One region of the Pseudomonas sp. H3_E04 genome, then DNA from elsewhere that is predicted to be linked to it. Evidence: riboswitches for the same ligand, from Rfam matches in the RefSeq annotation. Region 1 holds a riboswitch; each other region holds the start of a gene.

Evidence for each region. Region 1 has a riboswitch for cobalamin ahead of AB4N53_RS08340 (ABC transporter substrate-binding protein). Riboswitches for the same ligand answer to the same signal wherever they lie in the genome.
Region 2: another riboswitch for cobalamin. It lies ahead of cobO (cob(I)yrinic acid a,c-diamide adenosyltransferase); the one in region 1 lies ahead of AB4N53_RS08340 (ABC transporter substrate-binding protein).
Region 3: another riboswitch for cobalamin. It lies ahead of cobW (cobalamin biosynthesis protein CobW); the one in region 1 lies ahead of AB4N53_RS08340 (ABC transporter substrate-binding protein).

The regions. Positions count from the first base shown of each region.
Region 1 covers NZ_CP162797.1:1,869,502-1,872,750, forward strand. The annotation lists gene AB4N53_RS08330 (LysR substrate-binding domain-containing protein) at 1-269, shown strand, start outside; gene phnX (phosphonoacetaldehyde hydrolase) at 344-1,171, shown strand; cobalamin riboswitch at 1,320-1,513, shown strand; gene AB4N53_RS08340 (ABC transporter substrate-binding protein) at 1,652-2,665, shown strand; gene AB4N53_RS08345 (FecCD family ABC transporter permease) at 2,662-3,249, shown strand, end outside.
Region 2 covers NZ_CP162797.1:280,929-284,177, forward strand. The annotation lists gene AB4N53_RS01305 (PQQ-dependent sugar dehydrogenase) at 1-70, opposite strand, end outside; gene AB4N53_RS01310 (hypothetical protein) at 137-721, opposite strand; cobalamin riboswitch at 884-1,113, shown strand; gene cobO (cob(I)yrinic acid a,c-diamide adenosyltransferase) at 1,196-1,807, shown strand; gene AB4N53_RS01320 (cobyrinate a,c-diamide synthase) at 1,804-3,186, shown strand; gene bluB (5,6-dimethylbenzimidazole synthase) at 3,183-3,249, shown strand, end outside.
Region 3 covers NZ_CP162797.1:1,162,881-1,166,129, reverse strand. The annotation lists gene cobN (cobaltochelatase subunit CobN) at 1-465, opposite strand, end outside; gene cobW (cobalamin biosynthesis protein CobW) at 469-1,533, opposite strand; cobalamin riboswitch at 1,633-1,843, opposite strand; gene AB4N53_RS05340 (2OG-Fe dioxygenase family protein) at 2,182-2,934, shown strand; gene AB4N53_RS05335 (PLP-dependent aminotransferase family protein) at 2,934-3,249, shown strand, end outside.

The DNA of each region.
Region 1 (3,249 bases):
AACTGGTGGAAGAAAGCTGCAAACGGCTCGATATCGAGCTCAATTGCGTCATGCAACTCAACAGCCGCGAAGCCATCGTCCACGCGATCGTCAAAGGCATCGGTATCGGTTTTGTCTCGGCCGTGGAATACGCCGAGACCCCGGGCACCAGGCCGATCACCTTTGTCGATCACCCGTTCTTCATCGAATACCACCTGTGCTGCCTCGGCATCCGCAGGAACCGGCCAGTGATTGCCGAACTGTTTGATGCGAATCCACCGCTGACCTGATCAGCCCTGCCCCTTGAACCGCCTACCTCATTGTCGAGGGACGGCCCACGCTTACCTGAAAACGGAGATTGACCATGCAGTACCAACAACCGACTCATCTGCAAGCCGCGATCCTCGACTGGGCCGGCACCGTTGTCGATTTCGGCTCGTTTGCGCCGACGCAGATTTTCGTCGAAGCCTTTGCCGAGTTCGGCGTCGCCGTGTCGCTGGAGGAAGCGCGCGGGCCAATGGGCATGGGCAAGTGGGATCACATCCGCACCCTGTGCAACCTGCCGCAGATTGCCGAACGTTACCGCGCGGCGTTTGACCGCTTGCCGAGTGACGACGATGTGACGGCGATCTACGAACGATTCATGCCGTTGCAGATCGAAAAAATCGCCCTGCATTCGGCGTTGATTCCGGGTGCACTCGAGGCGATGGCGGCGTTGCGCGACAAGGGTTTGAAAATCGGTTCGTGCTCGGGCTATCCGGCGGTGGTGATGGCCAAGGTCGTCGGACTGGCAGAGGAAAATGGCTACGTCGCCGACCATGTCGTCGCCACCGATGAAGTGCCCAATGGCCGTCCATATCCGGCGCAGGCGTTGGCCAACGTGATTGCCCTGGGCATCAATGACGTGGCCGCCTGCGTCAAGGTCGACGACACCTGGCCGGGAATTCTCGAAGGGCGCGCCGCCGGCATGTGGACGGTGGCGTTGACCTGTTCCGGCAACGCGCTGGGCCTGACCTATGAGCAATACAAGGCGTTGGCGTCGGATCGACTGGCGGTAGAACGCGCGCGGATCGGCAAGATGTTCGCCCCTTCGCGCCCGCATTACCTGATCGATACCATCGCTGAACTGCCTCAGGTGATCGACGACATCAATGCGCGTCTGGCCCGGGGTGAAACTCCGCAAGCCAGCTGAGTCGGCCCTGACCGTGATCGTTCCCGCGCTCAGCGTGGGAACGATCCCATCACTCCCTTGAACTGCCGGAAGCAAGGTTGGCGTGACAGCAGACGCCTGCTGCTAATGCTCGTCGCGATAGATTGGTCTCCCCTTCAGCGGCTCGATCGACTACCATGCCGCCGCCGGTTTCCACACGGAATTAATAGGGAATCCGAAATGCTTGCACAGCATCAATCGGAACTGCCCCCGCAACTGTAGGTGCCGAGCCTGCTCCTTGACTGCCACTGGGTGAATCCCGGGAAGGCCGGAGCGTGGCGATGACGCATCAGTCAGGAGACCTGCCGGCACAGTGACTGACTAACCGGCGGGGTGTCCGGGAAGGACATCGTGCCGTGCGCGTTTTTCAATGCCGGCCTTGCGCAGTTTCCACGACCGCGCCCGAGGTGTGTTTCCAACCGTACCCGCCCGCTCACGTACGGTTCCCCTGGAGACTGCCCCATGCTGCTGCCCCGCGTTGCCACCCTGCTCACCGCTCTGAGTCTTTGCGCCCTGGCGCAAGCGGCGCCGACTACGTATCCGCTGACCGTCGAAAACTGCGGCAGCAGCCTGACCTTTCAGCACGCTCCTGCGCGCACGGTGACCATCGGCCAGGCCGGTACGGAAATGCTTTATGCCTTGGGCCTGGGCGACAAAGTCGTCGGCACTTCGCTGTGGTTCAACGATGTGCTGGGCACATACAAAACGCAGAACGACAGGGTCGAGCGTCTCGCCGACAACGAGCCAAGTTTCGAAGCGGTGATCGGCAAACGCCCGGAACTGGTCGCCGTCGAGCTGGAATGGATGGTCGGCCCGCAAGGCGCGGTCGGCACCCGTGAGCAGTTCCATGAACTGAAGATTCCCACCTATCTGCTGCCCTCTGATTGCGAAGCCAAGGACAACCTCGTCGGCTCGGACGGCACGCGGCTGGCGCCGTTCCGCATCGACAGCATCTATAAAGCCGTGAGCCAACTGGCGGCGATTTTCGACGTGCAGGCGCGCGGCGAGCAGCTCAATGAGCAGCTCAAAGCCAGCCTCGCACAGTCGATCGCCACGGCGACAAAACAGCAGCGCAAAGACGTCAGTGCACTGGTGTGGTTCTCCAGCGCCGAGATGGACATCGAGCCGTTCGTGGCCGGACACAAAGGCGTTCCCGATTTCATGCTCAGCACCCTCGGCGTGCGCAACGTCGTCGAGTCGGATGAAGAATGGCCGACCGTCGGCTGGGAAACCATCGCCAAGGCCAACCCGACGTTTCTGGTCATCGCGCGCATGGATCGTCGGCGTTTCCCGGCTGACGATTATCAGAAGAAACTCGCCTTTCTGCGCAGTGATCCAGTGACGCGCAACATGGACGCGGTCAAGCACAACCGCATCATCATTCTTGACGCCATGGCCATGCAGGCCAGCCTGCGCACCTTCGACGGCCTCGCACAACTGGCCACGGCCATCAACGGCTACGACCTGTCGCAATGAGCAGACGCCTGATCCGTTTGCTGCTGGTTCTGTTGACGCTATCGGTCGCGCTGATCGGCGGCGTGGCCATTGGTGAGACTTCAATCGAGCCGAGCGTGGTGTTGCAGGTGCTGGCCAACAAGCTGTGGGGTGCCGGTTATGTGCTCGACCCGATCGACGAAGGCATTGTCTGGAACTATCGCCTGACTCGCGCTTTGGTCGCGGCGGCCTGCGGCGCCGGTCTGGCGACATGCGGGGTGATTTTGCAGTCGCTGCTGCGCAATCCGTTGGCCGATCCGTATCTGCTGGGAATTTCCGCTGGCGCCTCGACCGGCGCGGTGATGGTCGCGCTGCTTGGCGTCGGCGCAGGGGCGATTTCATTGTCGGTGGGTGCCTTTGCCGGTGCGGTGACGGCGTTCGCGCTGGTGATCCTGTTGGCGCGGGTCAGCGGCACGGCCAGCGGTACCGGACAGATCATTCTTGCCGGGATCGCCGGCTCGCAGCTTTTCAACGCCCTCACCGCGTTTCTGATCACCCGCTCGGCCAGTTCGGAACAGGCGCGCGGGATCATGTTCTGGCTGCTCGGCAATCTCGGCGGCGTGCGC
Region 2 (3,249 bases), 1.6 Mb from region 1:
TGGAGGTTTCACCGCAGGCGGCGAGCCCGCCTGCGACGGCGATGATAAGAGCGAGTTGGGCCTTGCGCATTGCTGATCTTCCCTATGAATGCATTCCTAAACATAGAGGAGGGCGCAGGCCCGATGGTTCAACTGCTCAACCGCGGGCTTCCTTGAACAGCACGGCGATGCCCGGATGATAGTTGCCCGCGTCGCTGTGCAATTTGCGATAGGCGTAGGGGAAATACCAGGCCACTGCGCAGGTGTGTTCCTTTTGCAGGTCGTCGACCATGTCCTGCAGTTCTTCGGGGCTGGCGCTGTGCTGGGCTTTTTGCGGAGCGACGAAGAGGCAGCCGAGCTTCAGATCGCTGGCGTAGCTGATGCGTTTGGCATCCACGGTGATGTCGAGCAGGGCCTGGGTCAGGTTGAGGTTGTTGACCCGTGGCCAGCGTTGCGTGGCCTGAATGAACGCGCGGTCTTCGGCGCCGGCAATCAGCAGGTCCGCGCGGGCATTGCGCTCGCCTTCTTCGTTCTGTTTGCGCGTGGCGGTGTCGGTCAGCGTGACCATTTCCGCCATCCACGCCGCTGCCGATAGCAGGCCGAGATTGGCTTTCTCGTCGTGCCAGTACGGCGTGTCGTTGTCGCCGCGTACTGTGTTGTAGCGATCGATACAGTCAAACCAGCGTTCCAGCACCGGGCGCAGAAATTCCAGGCGCGGGTTGCTGATGATCATGCCTTGCATCGTCGTCATCCTTATTGTTGTAGTGGGCTTTTTGAAAAAAGCATGGCTCTTTGATATCACTTGTCACAGTCTGGCACAAGATTGCCGCTGCACAATTGATCAGCGGCAGTTATTCGCGCCCGAAGCGCCTCTTCAATTGACGCTCCACCCCCAACCCTCTAACCTTCGCCGCTTGTTTCAGGTGCTCTGTGGCCCCGCGTCGACAGAGTGAAACAGGGAAGCCGGTGAGGGTGGACTTCAAGCGAAGCCACGACGATCCCGGCGCTGCCCCCGCAACGGTAAATGAGTGAAAACTGCGCCTTGAGCCACTGCCTCGAAAGAAGCGGGAAGGCGCGCAGTCAGGCGAACCGCCGCTCATGAGCCCGGAGACCGGCCTGATCCATCTCAGCGGCATCACGGTGGGCGATGCCAGGCTTTTTGCCGTCTATTCTTGTGCCTGCCCGCCGTTATCCAGCCTCAACGGAGAGCTCCCCCATGACTGATTCCCCCGAGCGTGACGAACGCCATCTGGCGCGCATGCAGCGCAAGAAAGCCGTGATCGACGAACGCATCGCCAATTCGCCCGACGAGTGCGGCCTGGTGCTGGTGTTGACCGGCAATGGCAAAGGCAAAAGCAGCTCGGCGTTCGGCATGCTCGCCCGTGCCATGGGCCACGGCATGCAGTGCGGCGTGGTGCAGTTCATCAAGGGCCGCAACAGCACTGGCGAAGAATTGTTCTTCCGCCGCTTCCCCGAGCAGGTGCGTTTCCACGTCATGGGCGAAGGCTTCACCTGGGAAACCCAGGATCGTCAGCGCGACATCGCCGCAGCGACTGCCGCTTGGGAAGTCTCGCGCGAATTGTTGCGCGACCCTTCGATCGGTCTGGTGGTGCTCGATGAATTGAATATCGCCCTCAAGCACGGCTACCTCGATCTCGATCAGGTGCTCAGCGATTTGCAGGCGCGTCCGCCGATGCAACACGTGGTCGTTACCGGTCGCGGCGCCAAGCCGGAAATGATCGAGATGGGCGACACAGTTACCGAAATGGGCATGCTCAAACACGCCTTCCAGGCCGGAATCAAAGCGCAGAAAGGCGTCGAACTTTGAAGCAATCACGTCACTGCCCGGCGGTGCTGATCGCCGCGCCGGCCTCCGGTCAGGGCAAGACCACCGTCACCGCAGCGCTCGCCCGATTGCATCGCAATCAGGGGCGCAAGGTCCGCGTATTCAAGTGCGGGCCGGATTTTCTCGACCCGATGATCCTCGAGCGCGCCAGCGGTGCACCGGTGTATCAACTGGACATGTGGATGGTCGGCGAGCAGGAAAGTCGCCGGCTGTTGTGGGAAGCCGCCGCCGAGGCCGACCTGATTCTGATCGAGGGCGTGATGGGCCTGTTCGACGGCACGCCATCCAGCGCTGATCTGGCGCGCCACTTCGGCGTACCGGTGCTTGGGGTGATCGACGGTACCGCCATGGCGCAGACCTTTGGTGCTTTGGCGCTGGGCCTGGCGAAGTATCAGCCGGACTTGCCGTTCGCTGGCGTGCTGGCCAACCGCGTTGGCACCTTGCGCCACGCGCAATTGCTCGAAGGCAGCCTCACCGAAGGTCTGCGCTGGTACGGCGCACTGTCCCGCGAGACCGGCATCGAATTGCCGAGCCGCCACCTGGGCCTGGTTCAGGCCAGCGAATTGAATGATCTGGACCTGCGTCTCGACGCGGCCGCCGATGCGCTCGCCAGCAGTTGCCAAGTTGCACTGCCACCGGCCGTTGAATTCGCCGCGCCTGACGTCATCGCCGCCGAACCTCTATTAAAAGGTGTGCGCATCGCCGTCGCCCGCGATGAAGCGTTTGCCTTCACCTATGGCGCCAGTCTCGATCTGCTGCGGGCGATGGGCGCCGAGCTGCAGTTCTTCTCGCCGATCCGCGACACGCAATTGCCCGAGGCGGACAGCCTGTATTTGCCGGGCGGCTATCCAGAGCTGCATCACGTCGCGCTGGCGCAGAACATCTCGATGCTTGCAGCAATCCGCGCGCACCACGCGGCGGGCAAGCCGTTGCTCGCTGAATGTGGCGGGATGCTTTATCTGCTTGATTCGTTGACCGATGTCGAAGGTACTCGTGCTGAGCTGGTCGGTTTGCTCAAGGGCGATGCAGTGATGCAGAAGCGTCTGGCGGCGCTGGCGTTGCAAGCGGTTGAGCTGCCGGAAGGGGAGTTGCGCGGGCATACCTACCATCATTCGCTGACCACCACCGAGCTGACGCCGATTGCCCGTGGGCTGAGTCCCAATGGCGGGCGCGGCGCTGAGGCGGTTTATCGCGAGGGGCGGATGACGGCTTCCTATGTGCACTTTTATTTTCCGTCCAATCCGACCGCAATTGCTGCATTGTTTGCGCCAGACCGTGAGGCCGCCTTCGCGAGCAGGCTCGCTCCCACAATGGATCACCTGAACCCTGTGGGAGCGAGCCTGCTCGCGAAAGGGCCATGACCGACAACACTTTCTCCGAAGCCGAACGCGCAGCGGTCTACAAAGCCATCGCCGAACGTCGCG
Region 3 (3,249 bases), 710 kb from region 1:
GCAACGGAAGAAATCCAGCGCGTTGCCCATGCCGCCTTGACGCAGAAATTGCCAGAGTCGATCGCGCACTTCGGCGCTGACTGTGCTCAAGTCGCTGAGCTCGGGGTCCGGGCGGTCATCGCCGGGCACCAGGATCAGCTGTACGCCGCGCTCCGACAACTCGACCAGCCGCTCGACGCCGTAGCGCCAATAGGCAATGCCGCCATGCAGCGAGATCAGAATGACCTTGGCGTGGCGCAGCACTTCGTCGACATACAGGTCGACCGAGGCATGATTCTGCACCTGCATCGGGTTGGCCAGACGCAGGCTCGGATAATCATCGGGCAGTTGCTGCGCAGCCTCGGCGAGCAGCGCCAGGCTGGAATCGCCGCTGCACAGGATCACCAGCTCGGCGGGGGTTTGTCCGAGGTCGGCAATGTTGTCGTCCGAGACGAATCCGCCAGGCTGGGTCCTGAGCAGGTGCATGGCTTAAACGCTGAGCGCAGCGCGCAATTGCGCTTCGAGTTGTGCCGCATCAAGCTCCTGACCGATCAGCACCAGGCGCGTGACGCGCGCTTCCTCGGCACCCCACTGGCGGTCGAAATGCCTGTCGAAACGTGTACCGACGCCCTGGATCAGCAGGCGCATTGGTTTGCTCGGGATAGCGGCGAAACCTTTGACGCGCAGGATGCCGTGCTGCACCACCAGTTGCGTCAGAGCATCGAGCAGCAGGCTTTCATCGGCTTGCGGCAGTTCGATGGAGATCGAGTCGAAGGCGTCATGATCGTGATCGTCGTCATCACCGTCGTGATGGTGATCGTGGTGACTGTGGCGGCTGTCGATGTGCTCCTCGGAGCCGGCACCGAGACCGATCAGCACGTCCAGCGGCAGGCGGCCGTTGCTGGCCTCGATGATTTTCACCGCTGGCGGCAGCTCTTCGGCGACTTCAGCGCGTACCCGAGCGAGATCTTCCGGGCTGGTCTGGTCGGCTTTGTTGAGGATGACCAGGTCAGCACTGGCCAGTTGATCGGCGAACAATTCGTGCAGCGGCGACTCGTGGTCGAGGTTCGGATCGAGTTTGCGCTGGGCATCGACCTGATCCGGAAACGCGGCGAACGTACCAGCAGCAACAGCCGGGCTGTCGACCACGGTGATGACAGCGTCGACGGTGCAGGCGCTACGGATTTCTGGCCACTGGAAGGCTTGCACCAACGGCTTGGGCAGGGCCAGACCGGAGGTTTCGATAAGGATGTGATCAAGATCACCGCGACGGGCGACCAGTTCGCGCATTACCGGGAAGAATTCTTCCTGCACCGTGCAGCACAGGCAGCCGTTGGCCAGCTCATAAACGCGGCCACTGGCCTCTTCTTCGGTGCAGCCGATGGTGCATTGCTTGAGGATTTCACCGTCGATGCCGAGCTCGCCGAACTCGTTGACGATCACCGCGATACGCCGGCCCTGAGCGTTGTCGAGCATGTGCCGCAGCAGCGTGGTTTTGCCCGAACCGAGGAAACCGGTGACGATGGTGACGGGGAGTTTGGCCAGTGTTTTCATCGGTATGCCCTTTGGCAAGCGGCGGGCATACGGGACGAGAACCGGCAGCGCGCGTGCACGCCGGAAGCATTCGCCACCGGATCACCCCGCCCGGTTGTAGTGAGAATCTGTGACGAGGCAGGTCTCCTGGCTGACGGCGTTCAGGCGCGGGGCCTGGCATTCGCTGCGCCTTCCCGCTGCTCATCGGTTGAGCTGGCAGTGGCGTGGCAACGAACATCACCGTTCACAGTTGCGGGGGCAGCCGCGGCTTCGACCGCGTTCCCTTCTTAGCTTCGGCAAGTGCCGAAGAACCTCGAAAGCGCAAGGCTACGCATGCCCGGGGGGCGGGTCAACATCTGCAACGATCTCGTTATATGGAGATGAACTTTCATATATATACGACGAACCCCTGTCAGTTATTTGTAAGTTATTTCCTACATACATGAATACGCACACTAATAACTCAATCACGCTAAAGCCTGAACCAGAGCCATTAATCCAACGAATTACATTTCTTTACAAAAACCAAATTGATAAATCGAAACAAGATATGAACTATAAATATTCATACGGATTATGAATCACACATAAAAGGATTTTCGGCATGCCTGATTTTCGTCAGCGTTCAATCCTGTTTTTTCATACCCACTCTGTCAGCGAGCCAGCACCATGAGTGCTGGCAACGCATTACGGCAATCAGACGCAGCCGTATTAAAACAACTTTCCGAATTACTGGTTAATTGCCACTACGCGCACAGTTACGATTATCCATCGGCCGAACTTGCATCGCTTGGCCAAACAGAGTTCCGCAATTTCAATGCAACCTGGGAGCGTTTGTGCCCGGATACGTATTTGAGCGTGCAGCACGGTAGCCGCGAGAGGCGCATCTGCAAATTCGAATATCGCCACCGCGAAGGCAAGTGGGCGCCGCTGCCCGATTGCCACTTCTTTCAGACCGAAGCGCACAACCCGCTACTGGGCGGCGTCCAGCGCACCTACCAGCGCAGCGAAGCGACGTTCATCGAGTCCGCAGTGTTGCGCTCGTTGCTGGCCGCCGATCTGGCGCTCATGGAGTTGACGGTCGGGCGGCGCGACTGGCTGGTGACCTGCCACCAGTTCCGCATTCTCTGCGATCCAGGCACTGACGGGCACGCCACGCCGGAGGGCCGGCATCGGGATGGGCATGACTTTGTTTTTCAACACCTGATTGATCGCCAGCATGTCATCGGCGGCGAAAGCCGGGTATTTCATGACGAACGCGGCTGTGTGTTCAGCGCAACGCTTACGGACTATCTGGAAACTATCGTCCTGAATGACCGAATACTTACGCACGAAGTTTCTTCCTTGCAAACATCAGGCATTCATTCCGATCGCGGCAGCCGCGACATGTTGATTATCGACTTCGACCTGGCGGACTACTAATGAATCATTCAAATCATGCACTTCCCATTGCCATGCCTGACACACATGATTTTATTCTGAAGCAGTTCCAGCAAGCCTGGTCCAGGCGAACTTGCACTTTGTCATTGACGGCCAATGAAAACATCTTGTCAGATACTGCGCGCACGCTCGGGCAAAACCGCCACTACGAGCGCTATCTGTTCAATGCCAAGACCATTGACGGGCAGCGCTACGCCGCCGAATTCAACGGTATGCAGGTCGAACATTTTCCTGAAGTCGAAACATTGAAGGCGTTGGCAACGCAAGCCGCGCAGGCAATGTTCAACGCGCCATTTG